Linked DNA regions of Methanothermobacter thermautotrophicus str. Delta H. The protein of the gene in region 2 binds, or shares a complex with, the protein of the main gene of each other region. Links are inferred from orthologs where the notes say so. Each region holds a gene or a part of one and is shown on either strand. Other genes may lie near its edges.

Region 1 (4,203 bases), 510 kb from region 2 along the record:
CATAATAGCCGTGGGTGGGATGTCACTCTTTGGCATACCCCTCTCACTGGCATCTGTCGGTGCGATACTGATGCTCATAGGTTACAGCGTGGACACAGACATACTCCTTACCACAAGGGTCCTTAAACGCAGGAAGGGGACCATAAACGAGAGGGCCCTGGGGGCCATGAAGACGGGTGTTACAATGTCCATAGCTGCAATCGCATCAATGGCAGCACTCTACCTTGTGACGGTGTTTGTGATGCCCGAGGCCAGGGTGCTGAGTGATATAGCAGCAGTCCTGATAATTGGGCTCCTGGCGGATATCCTGACCACATGGCTCATGAACCTTGGAATTCTGAGATGGTACCTGGAGGTTAGATCATGAACAGGAAGGTATCAAAGTTTCTTAAGGATTACAGGGTGATACTCCTCATAGTCCTCGTGGCGGCGAGTATCACTGCAATATCAACCATGGGTATTCAGCAGGGACTTGACCTTCAGGGAGGGTCACTCATACAGATACAGCTCGAGAGGCCGGTTGATGCCGCCACCATGAACACCGTAACCAGTGTACTTGATAAGAGGCTCAACATATTCGGTGTGAAGGATGTGAAGGTGCGTGCAAGCGGAGACCAGAACGTTATAGTTGAAATTGCTGGCGTCCAGCCGGACCAGGTCGCAGATATAGTTGGTAAACCCGGTAAGTTTGAGGCAAAGATAGGTAACGAGACCGTTCTCACAGGCACAGATATTGTGAGCGTCCAGCCCCCCATAATAACCGGGAATGAATGGGAGGTCCCATTCAGACTCTCAACAGATGGCGCCAGGAAGTTCGCAGAGGCAGCCAGGGGCAAGGCAGGAGAACCCGTTAAGATGTACCTGGACGACCGCCTCATAACAGCCCCTGAAATATCAGCCGAGGTTGCCACTGGAAAACCGGTCACAGATGTCAGGATAACAGGGGCAGAGAACAGCAAGGCAGAGGCCGAGGTCCAGGCGAAGGAGATAGAGACCCTCCTCAAATCAGGTTCGCTGCCGGTTAAGGTTAAGATAGTCGGTGTGAGCAGCGTATCCCCTGAACTCGGAAAACAGTTCGCAGAGGGTGCAGTGATCGCCGGGCTTCTCGCGGTTCTGGCAATAGCGGTGATACTCATAGTGAGGTACCGCAGCCCAATCCTCGTCCTGCCAATATTTTTCACAACCCTCGCAGAGCTCCTGCTTATACTGGGAGCGGCTGCTGTTATCCGGTGGAACATCGACCTTGCAGCCATAGCAGGTATACTGGCAGCGATAGGTACCGGGGTGGACGACCAGATAATCATAACAGACGAGGTCCTCTCGGGTGAGGGCCGCAGAACAAGGAGGAAGTTCAGGATAAAGGACGCCTTCTTCATAATATTCGCATCAGCAGGTACCCTCATAGCTGCAATGCTTCCACTGGCATACATAGGCTTTTCAAGGGGTGCCACAGGTATAGGTCTCCTTGCTGGCTTTGCATTCACAACGGTCCTCGGAGTCATCATAGGAGTCTTCATCACAAGACCAGTGTATGCAAGATTCATTGAAACCTTCAACGTTGCTGGAAGAAAATAGGAGGGTCCTCACCAGTGAAGGGGAATAGGGGATGTCCCTTCCCCATTCAACGTCAGATAATAAGAGGGATGGATATGAAGAAACCCTTTGAACTGAGGGTCAAACCAATAAAGAACGGAACAGTTATCGATCATATAACCGCAAACAGATCTCTGAATGTCCTCAACATCCTTGGGCTCCCTGATGGGCGCAGCAAGGTGACCGTTGCCATGAATATGGATTCCTCCCAGCTTGGATCCAAGGACATAGTTAAAATAGAGAACAGGGAACTCAAACCCTCGGAGGTTGACCAGATAGCCCTCATAGCCCCCAGAGCTACAATAAACATTGTGAGGGATTATAAGATTGTTGAGAAGGCCAAGGTGAGGCTCATGGATGAGGTGAGGGGCATCCTCAGATGTCCCAACCCCAACTGCATCACAAACAGTGACGAGGGTGTTGAGAACCGTTTCTATGTCATCTCAGAGGAACCCGTTCTCCTACGCTGCTACTACTGTGAGCGCCTCATTGAGGCTGATGAGATAGAGTCACAGTTCTAGGAGTGATACCATGAAATTTGAATACCCTGAAAGCCAGATCACCCAGAGCCAGTCACAGTTCCAGGAGTGATACCATGAGATTGAAGTTAGCTGTCATTCTGATGGCATTCCTCCTTTTAGTTTCGCCTGCATCTGCAGCACTTTTTGTAACGAACCCCTCCCATGCTGTCATAACTGCACCTGCAGCGGCCCATACAGATGGCAGGTTGATAATCAGCAGTTACACGCCTGAGAAGTCTGTGGTGAAGTATCTCAGGGGCCAGAACCCGGTGGTTGTCGGCGATATAAGGTTAAACGGGACCAGGATCCCTGCAAGGACATCTTCACTTGCACGTTACTGGACCCGGAGTGACGTGGTTGTTCTGGGGACAGGGTCAGACATTTCAGCAGCATATCTTGCAATAAAAAACGATGCTCCCCTGCTTATAGCCGGTAAAACATTACCAGCAGCCACCAGGACAGAAATAAAACGTTTAAAGCCCAGGAGCATAATCATATGCGCATCTCCGTCAGCCATACCGTCCTCATCCCTGAGGGGTCTTGGAATACCCTGCAGGCGGGTCTGGTATGGAAGTGATGCTGCAACCCTCAGCGCAGTCCGGCCAGCATCTTCACGGAAGGTATCAGCGCCAGGGAAGCTTCTGCCGGTTGCCATGGTAATCTGGAAGACCAGGGCATCCTACAGTATTTCAACAGGAGTGAAGGTCAACGGCACATCCCTCTGGTCTTCAGGGTACCCCACAACCTCGATTATAATGAACCGTTACGCATCAGGCAACCCAGAAACCATATACATAAGCTCTGACAGGCTCAGTGGTGTGAATGGCAGGAGCCTGATGGAGTCCATAAGGGCCGAGATAAGTGGTTCAGCCAGGGTCATAATTGATGAGAAGTCACCCGCCCCTGGAGAGGCTGACCGGGCGATTAAGAACGCCCCGAATGGTTCGCTGGCTGTTTACATAGCTGCAGCATGTCCCGGCACAATGTACGGTACTGTATCAGGCGTGAAGAAAGGGTACCTGAGATCCTATGCCAGTGGACTTGATGGTATCGTCTATGTGAACTATGGAAGTCTCAACCTTGCCTCGACTGGATACCTGCCGAGGGCCTGGGACGATAACTTCTCCAGCGCATACTTCGCAGGGATAAATGAACCTGCAAGATTCCTGAGGGATGCAGGTATACTTCTCATAGAACCCAAGAACTTCAGCCGTGATGAACAGATACACCTCACAGCCATGAAGCTGATTGACTATGCCTACTCTGCAGATGGAGATCACCTGGGGGATATGGATACCTCCAGATACGTTGCAAGGCATGAGATTGACCCCACAACGCTATCCACAGACGCCAGGAGAATAGTCAGGGGAGAGGCCACGTTAATGCCCCGGCAGGAATGGGTATACCTTGCATCACAGTACATTGCAGGGCTTCCCATAAGGAAGAACACCACAGGGATATCAGATGCCTCATCATCCATTAACACCTACACCGGGACACTGTCAAGGACAGAGTACCGTGACGTTGCACGGAGGGTCTATGAGTTCACCAGGCGTAATGGCAGGCTCCCATCATATGTGCAGGTGGGTGCTGATAAGATCGGCAGGGATGAATACACAGCCATGTTTGCACAGATAATCCAGAACCACACCGAAAGGAGCAAGATGGTGTTCCCATCATCTGTGAAGGTCGGTGAGAGCCTGATTGACAGTGTGGTGGAGTTCATAAAGGACCTCATCACCTGAAACTTTCATTTTTTCAAAAAAACCGTTAAAAAAGATAAAAATGAACCCTTCATTTTTCAGAAAAAAAGCCTGAGGGGATAAAATAGTAAGATAAAATAGAGACTCCTCTTAAAGATCAGATGACCCCATTGTACTTGAGGAAGCCTATCATTTGAGTATAGGATTTTGTGACACTTCCAGATGCCACTGAGCCATGGGGAGATCTGACCTCAGCGGTCACTGCAGGGATACCTGCAAGGTTGCATACATCCTCAAGGGCTCCCGGATAATCCTTACCTGCAACCTGAGCCGGTATGAAGGCTGACCCGCTGTAACGGCTCATCTGGTATGCCATGCGGTAGCTT
Region 2 (4,395 bases):
GTTCAACTGTAAGGACTCCCTGTAACCATTTTTCTTATGTGGGGGATGGCTTTCAACTGTAAAATCATTTGGGTTTCCTGTTTCTCTGGGTGTGGGTCAATGGTTTCAAGTGTAAAGTTTTTTCTCTCGTTTAGTTGCCCGAGTGAGAGAGGTCAATTTCAACTGTAACCAGCGAAACTTTATTCAGGCTTAACAGAGAGAGGTCAATTTCAACTGTAACTTTATTATTAAAAATTTGTCTAAAATAGTGACATCAGGTTCAACTGTAAAAGGTTCTTTCCTGGTTCGGCCTGGTTTACAGAGCGAAAAATAAAAACCTTAAATACACTTGAAATGAATGTCTCAAAAAATCGAGATCAATTAATACTAACTTACACTTGAAATGAATGTCTCCCTTACAGGTCATCAGAACCATGGTCAGATTACACTTGAAATGGATGTCTCCCACATCTAGCCATGAATCAGAGAACTGGATAAGGAACAGCAGGATTTTTTACACTTGAAATTCATCCCTCATGAATTCCCATCGAGGATCCAGATGGTTACACTTGAAATAGATGTCCCACATATATTATTATCGATCAACCTGATTTTAATAAAAACTTTTATCTAATAGTTGGAATAAGAGAATTTACACTTGAAATCTACCACACCCTCAAATCAGGGAATGGTAGTACGGGGCGCTGCCAGCTGAAAAGGTCATCCTGATATTGAATTTCACTGTATCCAGATTTTAGGGCCTTTACTGAAATTTGATGCAGCAGTTTTCTCTAAAAATTTAGTTGAAGTGGTACTATGAACATTTTTGATGAGATAGGGGACAAAGAATCTGTTTTTAAGGATAAGAAATATCTTGATCACAGGTTCCTTCCTGACAGATTACCTCACAGGGAGGAGCAGATACGATCAATAGCCAAGTACTGGGTCGAGGCCCTCAATGGAGTGACACCTCCAGACATTACAATCTATGGTAAAACAGGTACAGGGAAAACTGCCGTTGCAAAATTTGCCATGAAACAGCTGAAGGAGGCATCAAAGGACTGTGACGTGAATATAAGGACTGAATACATCCGCTGCACAGATTACACAACAGAGTACCAGGTCATAGCAAGATTATGCCAGCAGCTCGGTCGTGATGTCCCCTACCGTGGCTGGACAAAGGCTGAAATCGTGAACACCTTCAGGAACATGTTCAAGAAAAACGCCTTTGGCCAGGACATGATACTCATGGTCGTACTTGATGAAATAGACATACTCCTCAGAAATGATGGAGATGGACTCCTGTACACCCTCACAAGGACAGATAATGTCTCCATTTTATCCATAAGTAACTACGTGGAATTCAAGAAATTCATAAAACCCCGGGTCAGGAGCAGCCTCAGGGACAGGGAGATAGTTTTCCCACCCTATGGGGCCCAGCAGCTTGTTGATATCCTTGAGGAGAGGTCAAAGATGTCCTTCAAGGAGGGTGCCCTTGATGATGATGTCATACCCCTATGCGCAGCTCTGGCAGCCAAGGAGGAGGGTGATGCAAGGTACGCCCTGGACCTCCTCAGGACAGCAGGTGAAATTGCCGATGAAAGGGACTCAGATAAAGTCCTGGGGGACTTTGTGAGGGAGGCCAAGGACTACATAGAACACAACAAGATCACAGACATAATACTGACACTACCGAGCCAGCAGCAGAGGGTGCTTGAGGCCATACTCTACCTCACAAAGAGGAAGGAGGAAATAACCTCCGGAAGGCTTTATGAGGTCTACAAGGAAATAGCAAAGGGGGACTCTGTTTCCTACAGGAGGATATTTGACTTCATAAACGAGCTTGAAATGCTCGGCCTCATATCCACAAATACTGTTTCACGGGGAAGGGGAAAGGGACGTACAAATATCATAGACCTGCAGTGCGAAACCTCCCTCCTGGAGGACTCACTCTGGGGTGTTTAAAGCTTTTTTCTAGAGCCATCCCGCTCAAACTATCTTCTGGTTTTCAGATCCTCTCCTCTCACTTATCAGCAGCCTCAGGAGGGCCATCCGGACCGGCACACCATAGAACGCCTGTCTGAAGTACATGGCCTGTGGGAGGGAATCCACCTCTGGGGATATCTCATCTATCCTTGGGAGTGGATGCATCACAATCAGGTCCCTATCAGCCACAGTGGATCCATCTATGTGGTAGGCTCCCCTTATCCTTGAATACTCCTCAGGGTCAGGGAAACGTTCCTTCTGTATCCTTGTAACGTAGAGGACATCCACCTCATCTATGACATCATCAAGCCTTTCTGTCTCTTTAACTTCAACACCAGCCCTCCTCAGATCATGTATGATGTTATCAGGCATTCTGAGGACGGGTGGTGATACGAAGCTCATACTGGCACCGAAAACAGCCAGGGCATAGGCCAGTGAGTGGACAGTCCTCCCGTACTTGAGGTCACCAACCAGTGCAACCCTAAGGGAACCTATCCTCCCGAAGAACCTCTTCATGGTGTAGAGGTCCAGGAGGGTCTGTGTTGGGTGCTGCCCGGCACCATCCCCTGCATTTATCACTGGAACATCCACAACATCTGATATGTAACGTGCTGCACCCTCCAGGTTGTGCCTTATAACTATGGCGTCAGAGTAGGCTGAAAGCATCATGGCGGTGTCAGCCAGGCTCTCACCCTTAACGGCAGATGTCGCCCCCGTATCTGCAAATCCAACAACGTCCCCTCCCAGACGCTTCATGGCAGTTTCAAAGGATAGACGTGTCCTTGTGGATGGCTCATAGAACATCATGCCAAGTATCTTTCCTCTGAGGGCGCTGGAGGATTTTTCTCCCGATGCAAATGGCTCCATCTTCTCGGCTTCCCTGAGGATGAACTCGATATCCTCCCTCTTAAAATCCTTTATTGAGATAACGTTTTCAAACATCAGTACCCCTTCCAGATTTTCATATATAACCCTATAACTTCCTTAAATCTTTCTCATGAAGGTTAGATACCCTGTATGGCCGACCATCCTTGTTCTGGGCCTTGTACCCTGCTTTCTGACCTCTATTTCACGTTCAATGGTTTCAAAGGTCCTTATATCTGCAAATCCAACCTTCAACCCTATCCTGTGTATCAGCTTCACCTGTTCAATGTAGGGGTTGTAGAAGACTGCCCAGCCACCCCTGAGTAGGGAATCATGGACATCCTCCATCAGCTCCCAGGGCCTGGGCAGATCAAGGAAAACCAGGTCGAGGTCCTCCTCCTCTATACCCTCCTTTATATCCCTGTTCTTGACCTCCACGTTTTTGAATCCAAAGGCTGCAATGTTCTTCTCTGCTATCTCAGCAAAGTCCTCACGTATTTCATAGGTTGTGACGTGCCCTGATTCTCCCACCAGATTGGCAAGGTACATTGCAACTGTACCCGCACCGGTACCCGCATCAACAACCCTTGAACCTTCAACTATCCCTGTATATGCACATATCATTCCTATGTCCTTGGGAAGGAGTATTGAACACCGCCTCTCCATGAGTTCAAGGTAATCTGAGAGTCCGGGTTTAAGGACGTAAATCTCCCTGCCAAGGTGGGTTTTGAGGACATCCCCGGGCCTGGAATCCTCCAGGGTTTCTGCTTTGATGATCCCCATGTCACTCTGAAAGTCCTCTCCTTCTTCCAGGAGATATTTTTTACCTCTCTCATCCATAAGTATGCGCAAGTCCAATCACCTTACTCCTTGAATTGATATGTGGCTTCATCGGGTCCCTTAAATTCTGCCTCAATGACCCTCCTGATTTCCGAAGCCCTCTTTGCACCTATACCCTCCACGCTACGGAGTTCCTTCTCTGAGGCGTTCATAACACCTTCAACTGATCCGAAGGCTTCCAGGAGCCTTTCAGCGTACTTTGAACCGATATTTGGCAGGGATTCCACGATGAAGAGCTGCTTCTCCCTGAGGGTCAGTGGCTTCTTATCCGTGCGAACACGCATATCAGGCCTGCCTTCCCTCTGCTCCCTTATGGCTATCCTCCTTATCATTGCAGCGGTATCCTCGGCTGACCTCGTGGGGATTACAGGTATTCCAAAGTCCACAGCAACAGCTGCAAGGGCACCCCTCACGGCGTCCGGGTTTATGAATCCTGAATAGAGGTCATCCCCCTCTATGATCATAACAGGCCTTTTGAAGTTTTTGACCATCTCCCTTGCCTGTTTATACAGTCTTTTATCTATAATTGAACCAATAAAGTCCTGTGTTGTCTTCCTCTCAATTATAGTATCCTCGCTTATCTGATAGTCACCAACTGCAAGGGGTTTGAGTTCAAAATCCACTCCTATCTTTTTGAGTTCCCTGAGGACCCTTGAGTTGACCTCCCGGGAATCAGCATAGATGAAGGGTCCCTCCCCTGAGGGTTCCATTATGGGGTTAACCTCC

What was found. Proteins that work in one complex are often made in the same cells at the same time.
Region 1: the proteins of pyrB (region 2) and pyrI are in contact, whole or in part, in a crystal structure (PDB 2BE9), measured with the Sulfolobus acidocaldarius proteins. The link is inferred for Methanothermobacter thermautotrophicus str. Delta H from one-to-one orthologs. Residues at the interface, in WP_011278411.1 of Sulfolobus acidocaldarius: Asn83, Leu84, Ala85, Asp86, Arg89, Lys103, Tyr104, Asp105, Gly106, Ala107, Arg109, Phe110, Glu113, His127, Arg169, Glu192; in WP_011278410.1 of Sulfolobus acidocaldarius: Asn115, Tyr117, Cys118, Ile119, Asn122, Asp123, Val124, Glu125, Ala126, Arg141, Glu143, Tyr144, Cys145, Glu146, Ile148.

Annotation. Positions count from the first base shown.
Region 1 is NC_000916.1:770,787-774,989, forward strand. Bases 576-3,378 are described here. They hold pyrI (aspartate carbamoyltransferase regulatory subunit), read left to right. Parts: upstream 576-1,643; coding sequence 1,644-2,114; downstream 2,115-3,378. Other genes in these bases: MTH_RS04000 (preprotein translocase subunit SecD), read left to right, coding at 576-1,575; MTH_RS04010 (pseudomurein-binding repeat-containing protein), read left to right, coding at 2,189-3,378. Outside these bases: MTH_RS03995 (protein translocase subunit SecF), read left to right, coding at 1-367; more of MTH_RS04000, read left to right, coding at 364-575; more of MTH_RS04010, read left to right, coding at 3,379-3,859; MTH_RS04015 (succinylglutamate desuccinylase/aspartoacylase family protein), read right to left, coding at 3,975-4,203. UniProt on the Methanocaldococcus jannaschii protein: Involved in allosteric regulation of aspartate carbamoyltransferase.
Region 2 is NC_000916.1:1,277,385-1,281,779, forward strand. The notes cover bases 939-3,933. They hold pyrB (aspartate carbamoyltransferase), read right to left. Parts: upstream 2,908-3,933; coding sequence 1,969-2,907; downstream 939-1,968. Other genes in these bases: cdc6-1 (ORC1-type DNA replication protein Cdc6-1), read left to right, coding at 939-1,944; MTH_RS06765 (tRNA (adenine-N1)-methyltransferase), read right to left, coding at 2,950-3,681; MTH_RS06770 (DEAD/DEAH box helicase), read right to left, coding at 3,693-3,933. In the rest of the region: more of cdc6-1, read left to right, coding at 796-938; more of MTH_RS06770, read right to left, coding at 3,934-4,395. UniProt on the Methanocaldococcus jannaschii protein: Catalyzes the condensation of carbamoyl phosphate and aspartate to form carbamoyl aspartate and inorganic phosphate, the committed step in the de novo pyrimidine nucleotide biosynthesis pathway.